DNA from 2 places in the Exiguobacterium sp. R-39 genome. Region 2 is predicted to be linked to the other one. Evidence: riboswitches for the same ligand, from Rfam matches in the RefSeq annotation. Region 2 holds a riboswitch; the other holds the start of a gene.
What was found. A riboswitch is a leader RNA that binds a small molecule or an ion and turns the genes downstream of it on or off. The one in region 2 is predicted to bind thiamine pyrophosphate.

Region 1 (4,750 bases), 260 kb from region 2:
GCTGAGCTGTTCGCGGATCGAGCCGGACGATTCCGATTGCTGAACCGGAACGACTTTCAAGACAGCAAGCAGGGCGATGACACCAAGACTGCTTGTCAGCCAAAACGAGGCGGCGTAACCGGCATGTTGTCCGATGAATGTACCGATCGGCACACCGAGAACGTTTGCCATCGTAAATCCGCCAAAGATGAACGAGACGGCGACGCCGCGTTTTGCGATCGGTACACTATCGCTTGCGACGACCATCGCCAGTGAAATCAGGACACCCGTCAGAACAGCCGTCACGATCCGAGACAACAGCAACAGTTCATAATTCGGTGCGATCCCGCTGCAGATATTCAGAATAATCCAGACGAAAATCAGACTGAGCATTAACTTCCGCCGCTCAAGGTGTCCGGTCAAGGACATCGTTATCGGTGTTCCGATGGCGAAGGCGATCGCAAAGGCGGAGACAAGCGTGCCGGCTTTTGCAATTGTGATGTTCAGACCGTCCGCAATTTCAGATAAAATACCGACGATGACGAATTCGCTTGTTCCAAGGACAAAAGTCAACATGGATAACGTCGCGATTAACAACCAGTCGGCTTGACTCAAACGAGTCGATGATGATGACATATACAATTCCCCACTTCTGGCGCCTGTGCGCAAAAAAACTATCGTTTATCAGAATAGCATGATTTAAGAAGGGCGGAAACCGGATTTACCTGACCCGGAAAAAGAAGCATTATTGTGAATAGACAGTCAATTTCACCTGTCACTGATTCGGGTATACTAACAGAGTAGGAAACATCACCTAAATCAGAAAAGGACGTGATCTTGATGCAAGCAACAGTCACTTGGAATCAAAAGATGGGCTTCAGCGGGGAAACCGAATCCGGACATCACTTAGCGATGGATGCGGCACCGGAAAACGGCGGGGACAATCAGGCACCCCGGCCGACGGAGCTCTTGCTTCATGCCGTTGCCGGCTGTACCGGCATCGATATCGTCTCGATTTTAGAAAAGATGCGCTTGACGCTGACGTCATTTGAAATGGATATCGAAGGCGAACGGGCGGATGATCATCCCCGGCGTTTCACGACGATCTCGATTCATTACCGGCTCGAAGGTGATTTACCGGACGATAAAGTCCGCCGGGCGATTGCCTTATCAAAAGACAAATACTGCTCGGTCTCGCAATCGCTGAACGCAGAGATTGAAGTTTATTACTCGATCAACGGCGTCCGGAACGAGGAACCGATTTGAAACGGATTGTCCCTGTTCTGTTGGCAAGCGTCCTCCTTGCCGGTTGTGCTGACGAGCCCGTACAACCCGCTGACCCGCAACCGAAGCCGGCAAAGAAAACAAAGCCGCCGCAGCCGGATCGACCTTCTGCTGCTGAACGGGCAGAGAAACAACTCAAGCAAACCGTTTCGAACATGTCGACGGCGGAAAAAGTCGATCAATTGCTGTACATTGGCGTAACGGGAACGGCTTTGACACAAGCGGACCGTCAATTATTGCAGGACCATGCGCTCGGTGGTGTCCTGCTGCTTGGTGGCAATATCACCTCAACCGATCAACTGAAAACCTTCACAACAGCGATTGCCAAGGCGCAAACCGCTGATTCAAAAGCGTTCCTTGGCTTTGACGAGGAAGGCGGACGGGTCAGCCGGGTCCCGGACGCACAGCTCAAATTATCACCGAGCCTGTCGTTTGGTCATAAAAATGATCCGGCATTGATGAAGGAAGTCGGACAGACACTTGGTTCGATTTCCCGTTTTTACGGCTTTAATATGGATTTCGCACCGGTCCTTGATGTGAACAGTAATCCGGCGAATCCAATCATTGGCGACCGGGCGCTCAGTGCGGATCCGCAACAAGTCGCCCGGCTTGGTGTGCCATTGATGCAGGGCATGAAAGAAGAAGACATCGTTCCGGTCGTCAAACATTTTCCGGGACACGGGGATACGACCGTCGACTCGCATGTCGGTCTGCCGCGGGTCGATGCGACGAAAGCGGAACTTGAGCAGACGGAGCTGGTCCCGTTCAAACGGGCGATTCAGGAAGGGGCCGAGATGGTCATGGTCGCGCATATCCTGTTTCCGGCACTCGACAAAACCCGTCCGTCTTCGTTGTCGAAACCCGTCATGACCGGGATGTTACGGGATGAGCTGAAGTTTGACGGTGTCATCATCACGGACGATTTGGTCATGGGAGCCATCACAGAACGGTACGGACTTGCCCAGGCGGCAAGTCTTGCCCTCGAAAATGGTGCGGATATGGCGATGTTTTCCTCACCCGGTGCGTACGCGTCCGTTCATAAGGAAATCATGGCACGGATTAAACAAGGTAAATTGTCGAGAGCAGATCTGGATCAGAAGGTCATGCGGGTCTTACACTTAAAACAAACGTATGACTTGTCGCAAACGAAACGTGTCGACGAATACCAACGCTTGATTGAGCAGGTCAAAGCGGTCGAATCGGACATGCGACACTAATCAAGGGTAGAACAAATCGGACTACCCGTGGTAAACTACAGGCGTACCACACAAATCAATATCTACACTAGGGGAGTCTCGCAGCAGACTGAGACGGAAGTATCCGGACCCTTTGAACCTGATCTAGTTCGTACTAGCGGAGGGAAGTGGATTCCGATCATTCATAGAGGATGCGACGACTGTCGCCCTTTTTTGTAGGACCACTCCATCAGTTCATGGGGTGGTCCTTTTTCGTGTGGAAAGGGGGAAATGATGAGCCAGTTACATCTGATGACAACCGGCAAGCGGCATCCGGACATACTCGAACATCTGTTGCCGAAACTCACACTATCCGTCGACCGGATTCATCTGCGGGAGCCGTTATGGTCAGCGAAGGAACTGGTCGTGTGCATCGAAACACTCGTGCGACGAGGCGTAAAGACAGAGCAATTAATTGTCCATGACCGGCTGGACGTGGCAGTCGTCACCGGCACCGGAGTTCAGCTGACAACACGCAGCATTCCGGTCGACCTCGTCCGTCACCGTTTTCCGGAACTGGTGATCGGTCAATCGGTTCACTCGTTAACGGAAGCGATAGCGGCGGAACAAGCCGGTGCTGATTACGTCCTGTACGGCCATATTTTTGAGACGGGATCAAAACCGGGTGTACCGCCCCGGGGACTCGACGCCTTGAAACAAGTTGTCGACTGGACATCGATTCCTGTCATTGCAATTGGTGGCATTACACCGGACAATCTGCCGGATATCCTGGCGACCGGCTGCGCAGGCGGGGCCGTCTTGTCGGGCATTCTCGGTCAGGCGTCTCCGGTCGAAGCAGCCAACCGATTCCGGGCGGTGATGCAACGATGACACGCCCGGATGTTTTAATCATCGGAGCCGGCATCATTGGTTTGACGCTCGGCTATGAGCTCCTGCAGCGCGGGAAAACCGTTCATTTGCTTGAACAGTCAACTGTCGGTCAGGGAGCGACGCAAGCAGCAGCGGGAATGCTCGCGACAGATGAAGAATTGCTGGCACCATTACATGAACTGGCCCGGCTGAGCCGGACGCTGTATCCGGAATTCGTGCAACAATTGTTTGACGAGACCGGTCTCGGAAGCGGGTATCTGGAACAACCGTTTCGTATGCAACAGGCGCATCACTGGCGGACGTTTGATTCGGTCGGACAGGTTGATCCGCGGTTGCTTGCACAAGCATTACGCAGTGCCATCGAACGACGGGGCGGGGTAATCGAAGAGGCAACGGTCGTAGCACGTCTCGTACGGGACGGACAAACGGTGACCGGCGCCGAGACGAACCGGGGGCTACGGGCGGGCAGACAAATTATTGTCGCCGGTGGTCGCGGATCGGAAGAATTGTTACAGACGGTCGGAGTGACGATTAACACACTTCCGGTCAAGGGCGAGTGTCTGTCTGTCCGGCTGACGACCGGACAACTCAATCGGACGCTGTTTGGTGATGCGGTCTATTTAGTCCCGAAAGCAGACGGACGGATCATCATCGGGGCGACGGAACGGGTTGGTGATGAATCAACGACCGTCAGTCTGAACAGTATTCGTTTGTTATTGAATGCAGCAGTAAAGCTCTATCCGCCGCTTACAGAGGCCGTGTTCGTGGAAGCTTGGTCCGGTGTTCGACCGCAAACCGGGGACGGTCTGCCGTATCTCGGAGCAGTGGACGGAATCGATGGGTTGTTCGTCGCGTCAGGCCATCACCGGCATGGCATCTTACTGGCCCCTGCGACGGCCAACGTCTTGGCCGATTGTCTCATGGGGCAAACGCCAAGAGTGACACTGGATGGTTTTAACAGCCGACGACAGGAGGAAAGCAGATGACTATCCGATTGAATGGGAAAAACTATGCTTTGACAGAGGAAATCAGGACGTTACACGATTTGTTGGAGGAACTAAAGATTCAGGGACAAGTCGTCATCATCGAGCAGAATCATCAAATCATCGACCGGTCGAGCTATCCGGATACGGACGTTACGTCCGGAGATGTCATTGAAATCGTTCATTTTGTAGGAGGCGGATAACATGTTAGAAATTGGCGGAAAAACATTTGCATCACGATTGTTACTGGGGACAGGAAAATATTCGGATAATGAGAAGCAACAGCAAGCGGTCGAAGCATCGGAAACAAACATCTTAACGTTTTCCGTCCGGCGTCTCGACGTCTTTGCAAAGGAACAGAACGATCCGCTCGCAGCGCTTGACTTAAGCTGCTATGATCTCTTGCCGAACACTGCGGGTGCGAAGACGGCGGAGGAA
Region 2 (4,750 bases):
GGTATTTTGGCGTCAGGCGGCTGTGTTTGCCGTTTGGTTGACGCATAGGCATACGGACCGGGAAACAGCTCCATCGTCTGATCAAGCCAAAGGGTCTTCGTAAACAGCCGGTTCAAGAAATAGCGGTCGTGCGAAACGGCGATCAACGTTCCGTCAAACGATTCGAGTGCCTCTTCAAGCGCATCACGTGATTCGATGTCGAGATGATTGGTCGGCTCATCCAAAATCAGTACGTTCAAATCGGAGTGGACCAGAACCGCGAGCATCAGCCGCATGCGTTCGCCACCACTTAACGCCTCGACCGGTAAGAAGACCCGGGGGCCAAAAAACAAGAACTGGGCGAGACGCTGCCGCGCCGTTCCTTCATCGAGATCAACGGTCGTGCGAAAAACGTCAATCAAACGTTCACCGGGCGGGAAGTCAACTCGTTGCGACAGGTAGCCGATTTTCACTGACGGTCCACGCGTAATCAGACCGCTTGTCGGTTCGAGATGGCCTAACAGGAGATGCAATAGTGTGGATTTTCCGCTTCCGTTTGCGCCGACGATGGCGATTCGATCTTTTGTCGAAATCTCAAAGTTTAATGAATGAAACAACGGTTGTTTAGAGAAGGCAATACTGACATCCTCGACGCGGTAAACCATCCGGCTCGTTTTTCCATGTGCTGCAAACGCAAGATCGGGGGTCTCGGCGTCAAGCCTTGGGCGTTTGATCCGTTCGATCCGTGCGAGTGCCCGTTCCATCGATTTTGCTTTTCGGAATAGTTTTTCGCTTGGTGGTGACGCTTCGTTTGCCCATTGCCGCAGACGGCGGATCGCTTCCTTCATCTGCTTGATCTTCTTCTGTTGTTCCTGGTAAGCATGGAATTGCTCAAGTAGAAGGCGTTCCTTTTCCTTCACGTAAAACGTGTAATTTCCCTGGTACAGCTGAATCTGCCCCTCCTCCAGTTCAGCGATGCGCGTCACGACCGCATCAAGAAACACACGATCGTGGGAGACGATCAGGACAGCCCCGGCATAATCGGCTAAAAAGGATTCCAGCCACTCGACGGCGTCTAAATCCAGATGGTTCGTCGGTTCGTCGAGGATCAACAACTCCGGCTCGGTCAACAACATCCTTCCGAGGCAGATTTTGGTCTGTTCGCCGCCGCTGAGCTGCTCAAACGGACGGTCCAAAAGGGCATGCAACTGCAAGCCGTTAATCATCCGGTCGATTTTGGAATCCAGCAAATACCCGCCTTGGCGCTCAAAAGCTTCGGTCTCTTGCGTGTAGCGTTCGAGCAACTGATCGATTTGATCCGTTTTTGTCGCCATGTCCCGTTCGATTTGTTGCAGGGAGCGTTGTAAATCGACAAGCGTGGCGAAGGCAGTCCACAGGACATCACGCCCCGTCATTACGTTGTCGAACACGGGAAGTTGTGCCAAATAACCGATGGAGAGCCCGCTTTTTTGATAAATCGTTCCGCTGTCTTCGGAATCAAGACGGGCAATCAAACGTAAGAGCGTCGTTTTACCGCTTCCGTTTCGGCCGATCAAGCCGATGCGGTCTTGGTGCTCGATAAAGAGGGAGACGTCCGTTAAGATATCGTCGCCTCCGAATTGTTTTGTCAGGTGTTGGATGTCGCAGATCATCATATGAAATGTCCTCTCTGGCGCATCAAAAAAAGGAGAGCGCAAACAGCACTCTCCTTGACTCGTGGAAGATGCGCTTTGCTTTATTTTTCAGGTATGAGGTTCGTTAAAAAAGGGCAGACTAGTCCCTTAGAACGCCATTCCATGAAAAATCGCGCGCAACAGATACAGTTGTTCCATCAACCAATGCTTACACGCAGCAAAACCCATGTCTCCACACCACCTTTTCCGATTCAATACATCTATTTTACCATGCCTGACAGAAAAGAAAACGTTAATCTTTATTTAAATAAGCCGGCAATCGAGTTGAAGAATGCACTGAGACCATCAAACAACTTCGCAAAAAATCCTTTTGTCTCTTCTGAGGTCGCGAAGGCCTGGATATCTTGTCCGGCATCTTTTAGACCACTCTCGATTTGACCCCAGTTCAGGTCCGCTTGTTCCATTTGATTAAACAGTCCAGTCAACCGGTCCATCTGAGCATCGGATAAATTGATGTTATTGTTTTGGATGACTTGGACGATGACGTTTTCAATCTCGACCTTCGTTTCCGGCTGTTGTTTCGCGATTTCCGCTTTGATTTCATTCATCAAGTCGGCGACTTTATCCGTCCCGACCGTTTTCCCGACATCGGATGTCACAGAGAGTTCTTGCTGGGCAAGGTCTTTTCGTTCATCCGTCAGTTTGATGCCGGTCTCGGCAGATGTTTGATCATACGCTTTCATGATCCCGGTCAAAGCTGAAGTTCCGGTTACCTTGTACGGGGACGTGATCGTAATGTCCGCATCCGTTACACCCGCTGTGACGAGGGCGTTGAGGTACATGTCTTTTGTGACCCAGGTGATGTTTTCGGTCGCGACAGATAATCCATCACCTTTTTCAGCCAACTCAATTTTAGCGGAAGAGTACATGCCGCCACCCCGTTGTGATTGGGGAATGTTTTTCCCGAGATATTTTTCTTCATCGGCAGATGTTGCAATAATCGGAGTAATGCCTTCCGGTGCATTCAAGCGGGACAAGACCCACGATTTATCCTTTGCCCCAAGTGATTCGCCAAGGGTGACGATTGTTTTGTCGACCACTTGTTCAGCAGATGCGGCCGTCGGTAGCAGTAAGGTAGTAGCGAGTAATGTCGAAGCGGTCCATGTCATGGTTTTATTCATAAAAGTTCCTCCATAAGTTAAGTATCAGGTACTAAATTTAGTCTAATCGACCGGCGACAGAAGAGAATCGGTCTCAAGGACGAGCCGTCATCCACCTTCCGTCATGTTCCATTGTACAAAAAAATGGAGTGAAATGACGAGAATGGGTCAATTCCACATCAAATCATGATAAACTCAAAACAAATCAAATAGCGACCACTAGGGGAGTCAGTAGGCTGACTGAGACGACGGAGACGTTCGGACCCTTTGAACCTGATTAAGTTTGGACTTACGGAGGGAAGTGGCGTGGACGATCCTCTTTTTATGGTCTTTTCACGTCATGCCTGACATCAGGTGTGGCGTTTTTTGATTACAAAAGGGGGAACCAACATGACATTCAGTGAAGAAATCCGGCAAGCGGCAAAACGGTATTGGGACAGCAGCTTTACCCATCCATTCGTGACAGGGATTGCGGATGGAACACTACCAGAAGCAAAATTTCGCCATTACGTCCTACAGGATGCCTATTACTTAAAACATTTCGCGAAAATTCAGGCGCGGGCCGCGTCGAAGGCACAGGACTTCGCGACGATTGCCGAACTCGCGGAACATGCGACGTCGACCTATGCTGCAGAACTCAGTCTGCATCAATCGTTTTTTGAACCGCTTGGGATTTCGGACAAGACACTGGCAGAGTTTGAACCAGCACCGACCGCATATGCGTATATTTCGCATATGCACCATGCAAGTGAAGGGACGCTTGGGGAGACCATCGCTGCGATTTTACCGTGTTACTGGCTTTACTATGAGATTGGACAACAGTTACAGGCAGCGACACCGGCTTCACCGATTTATCAGCAATGGATTGCGACATACAGTTCCGAATGGTTCGAGCGGGTGGTCTTTGAACAGATTGACCGGTTAAATGAGTTGGCAGAGAAGGCGAGTGAACAAGAACGCGTCCGGATGAAACAACATTTCGTCAGAAGCTGTTATTACGAATTGATGTTTTGGCAGATGGGCTGGGCGGAAGAAACGTTTGAACGGCAGTACGAACAGACGATAGAAATGACATCATCCAAGTAAGGAAGGAAATACAAACACCGGATCCGACGATAAGCGGATCCGGTGTTTGTTCTATAGAAAACATCAATCAACTGTGGTGTTCAATCAAATCGGCGAGACGTTGTTTCACGAGTGACGGATTCGTTAAGTCCTGGTTCGATAATGAAAGTTTCGTCATCGTCTCATCGGTTCCTGCCATTTCACTGAACAGCGAACCGAGACTGTGGGCACGGCGGTCGATTTGGACGACGATGTCGATGCCGGACCGGTCTTGCAACAGGATGACTTCGATTTCGTCCAGCTTGTGAGCATAATGAGTACCGCGGGCAGAATACTCAAGTTCCTGCGCGATCGGCAAATCTTTCCGGAAGCGGCCCGGCAATTTCTCTGTATCAGCTTTCTTGAGGCGGAATCCGAGGTTTTCCATCGCTTCAAGGATGACCGATTGGTAGTCATTCGCTTTGACGACGACAGCATCGTGGTCAGAAGGGTCAACCGCCTGCGCGATATCAAGACCCGTCTCGATCCACGACTTCGATTGGCTGACGGAAAGTGGTGTATTAAAAGGGACTTGAAGCGTAAACGGTATTTCCCGTTCGACGTCTGCTTCAATCGTAAACGGGGCTTCATTTAATGCAAACCGGTCCAGTGTGAACGTCGTGAATGCCGTGCTGTCCCCGACTTCTTGTTTGTACTGGGTATTGAAGGCGAGATAAATCCGGGCGATTTCCTGATCGACGTTACCGCCCTTAATATGAACGACTCCTTGAATCGTTCCACCGGGTTCACAGTGATCTTGTTCGAGTCGTGTATCGACCGTTGCGGCACCAATGCCGATTTGTGAAAGAATTTTTTTGAACATGTTGTGTTCCTCCTTTAAATTAAGTATGACGACTAAAAATAAAGCTTGCT

Region 1: it holds a riboswitch for thiamine pyrophosphate, as region 2 does, so the genes downstream of both, ACP26N_RS06305 (thiamine phosphate synthase) here and tenA (thiaminase II) in region 2, are expected to answer to the same signal.

The regions. Positions count from the first base shown of each region.
Region 1 covers NZ_CP187965.1:1,230,292-1,235,041, forward strand. Annotated here, with positions in the region: gene ACP26N_RS06290 (MFS transporter) at 1-615, opposite strand, end outside; gene ACP26N_RS06295 (OsmC family protein) at 820-1,245, shown strand; gene nagZ (beta-N-acetylhexosaminidase) at 1,242-2,480, shown strand; TPP riboswitch at 2,540-2,642, shown strand; gene ACP26N_RS06305 (thiamine phosphate synthase) at 2,733-3,329, shown strand; gene ACP26N_RS06310 (NAD(P)/FAD-dependent oxidoreductase) at 3,326-4,315, shown strand; gene thiS (sulfur carrier protein ThiS) at 4,312-4,515, shown strand; gene ACP26N_RS06320 (thiazole synthase) at 4,517-4,750, shown strand, end outside.
Region 2 covers NZ_CP187965.1:968,920-973,669, forward strand. Annotated here, with positions in the region: gene abc-f (ribosomal protection-like ABC-F family protein) at 1-1,634, opposite strand, end outside; gene ACP26N_RS04980 (DUF1002 domain-containing protein) at 1,913-2,794, opposite strand; TPP riboswitch at 2,985-3,090, shown strand; gene tenA (thiaminase II) at 3,164-3,859, shown strand; gene ACP26N_RS04990 (sporulation protein) at 3,927-4,700, opposite strand.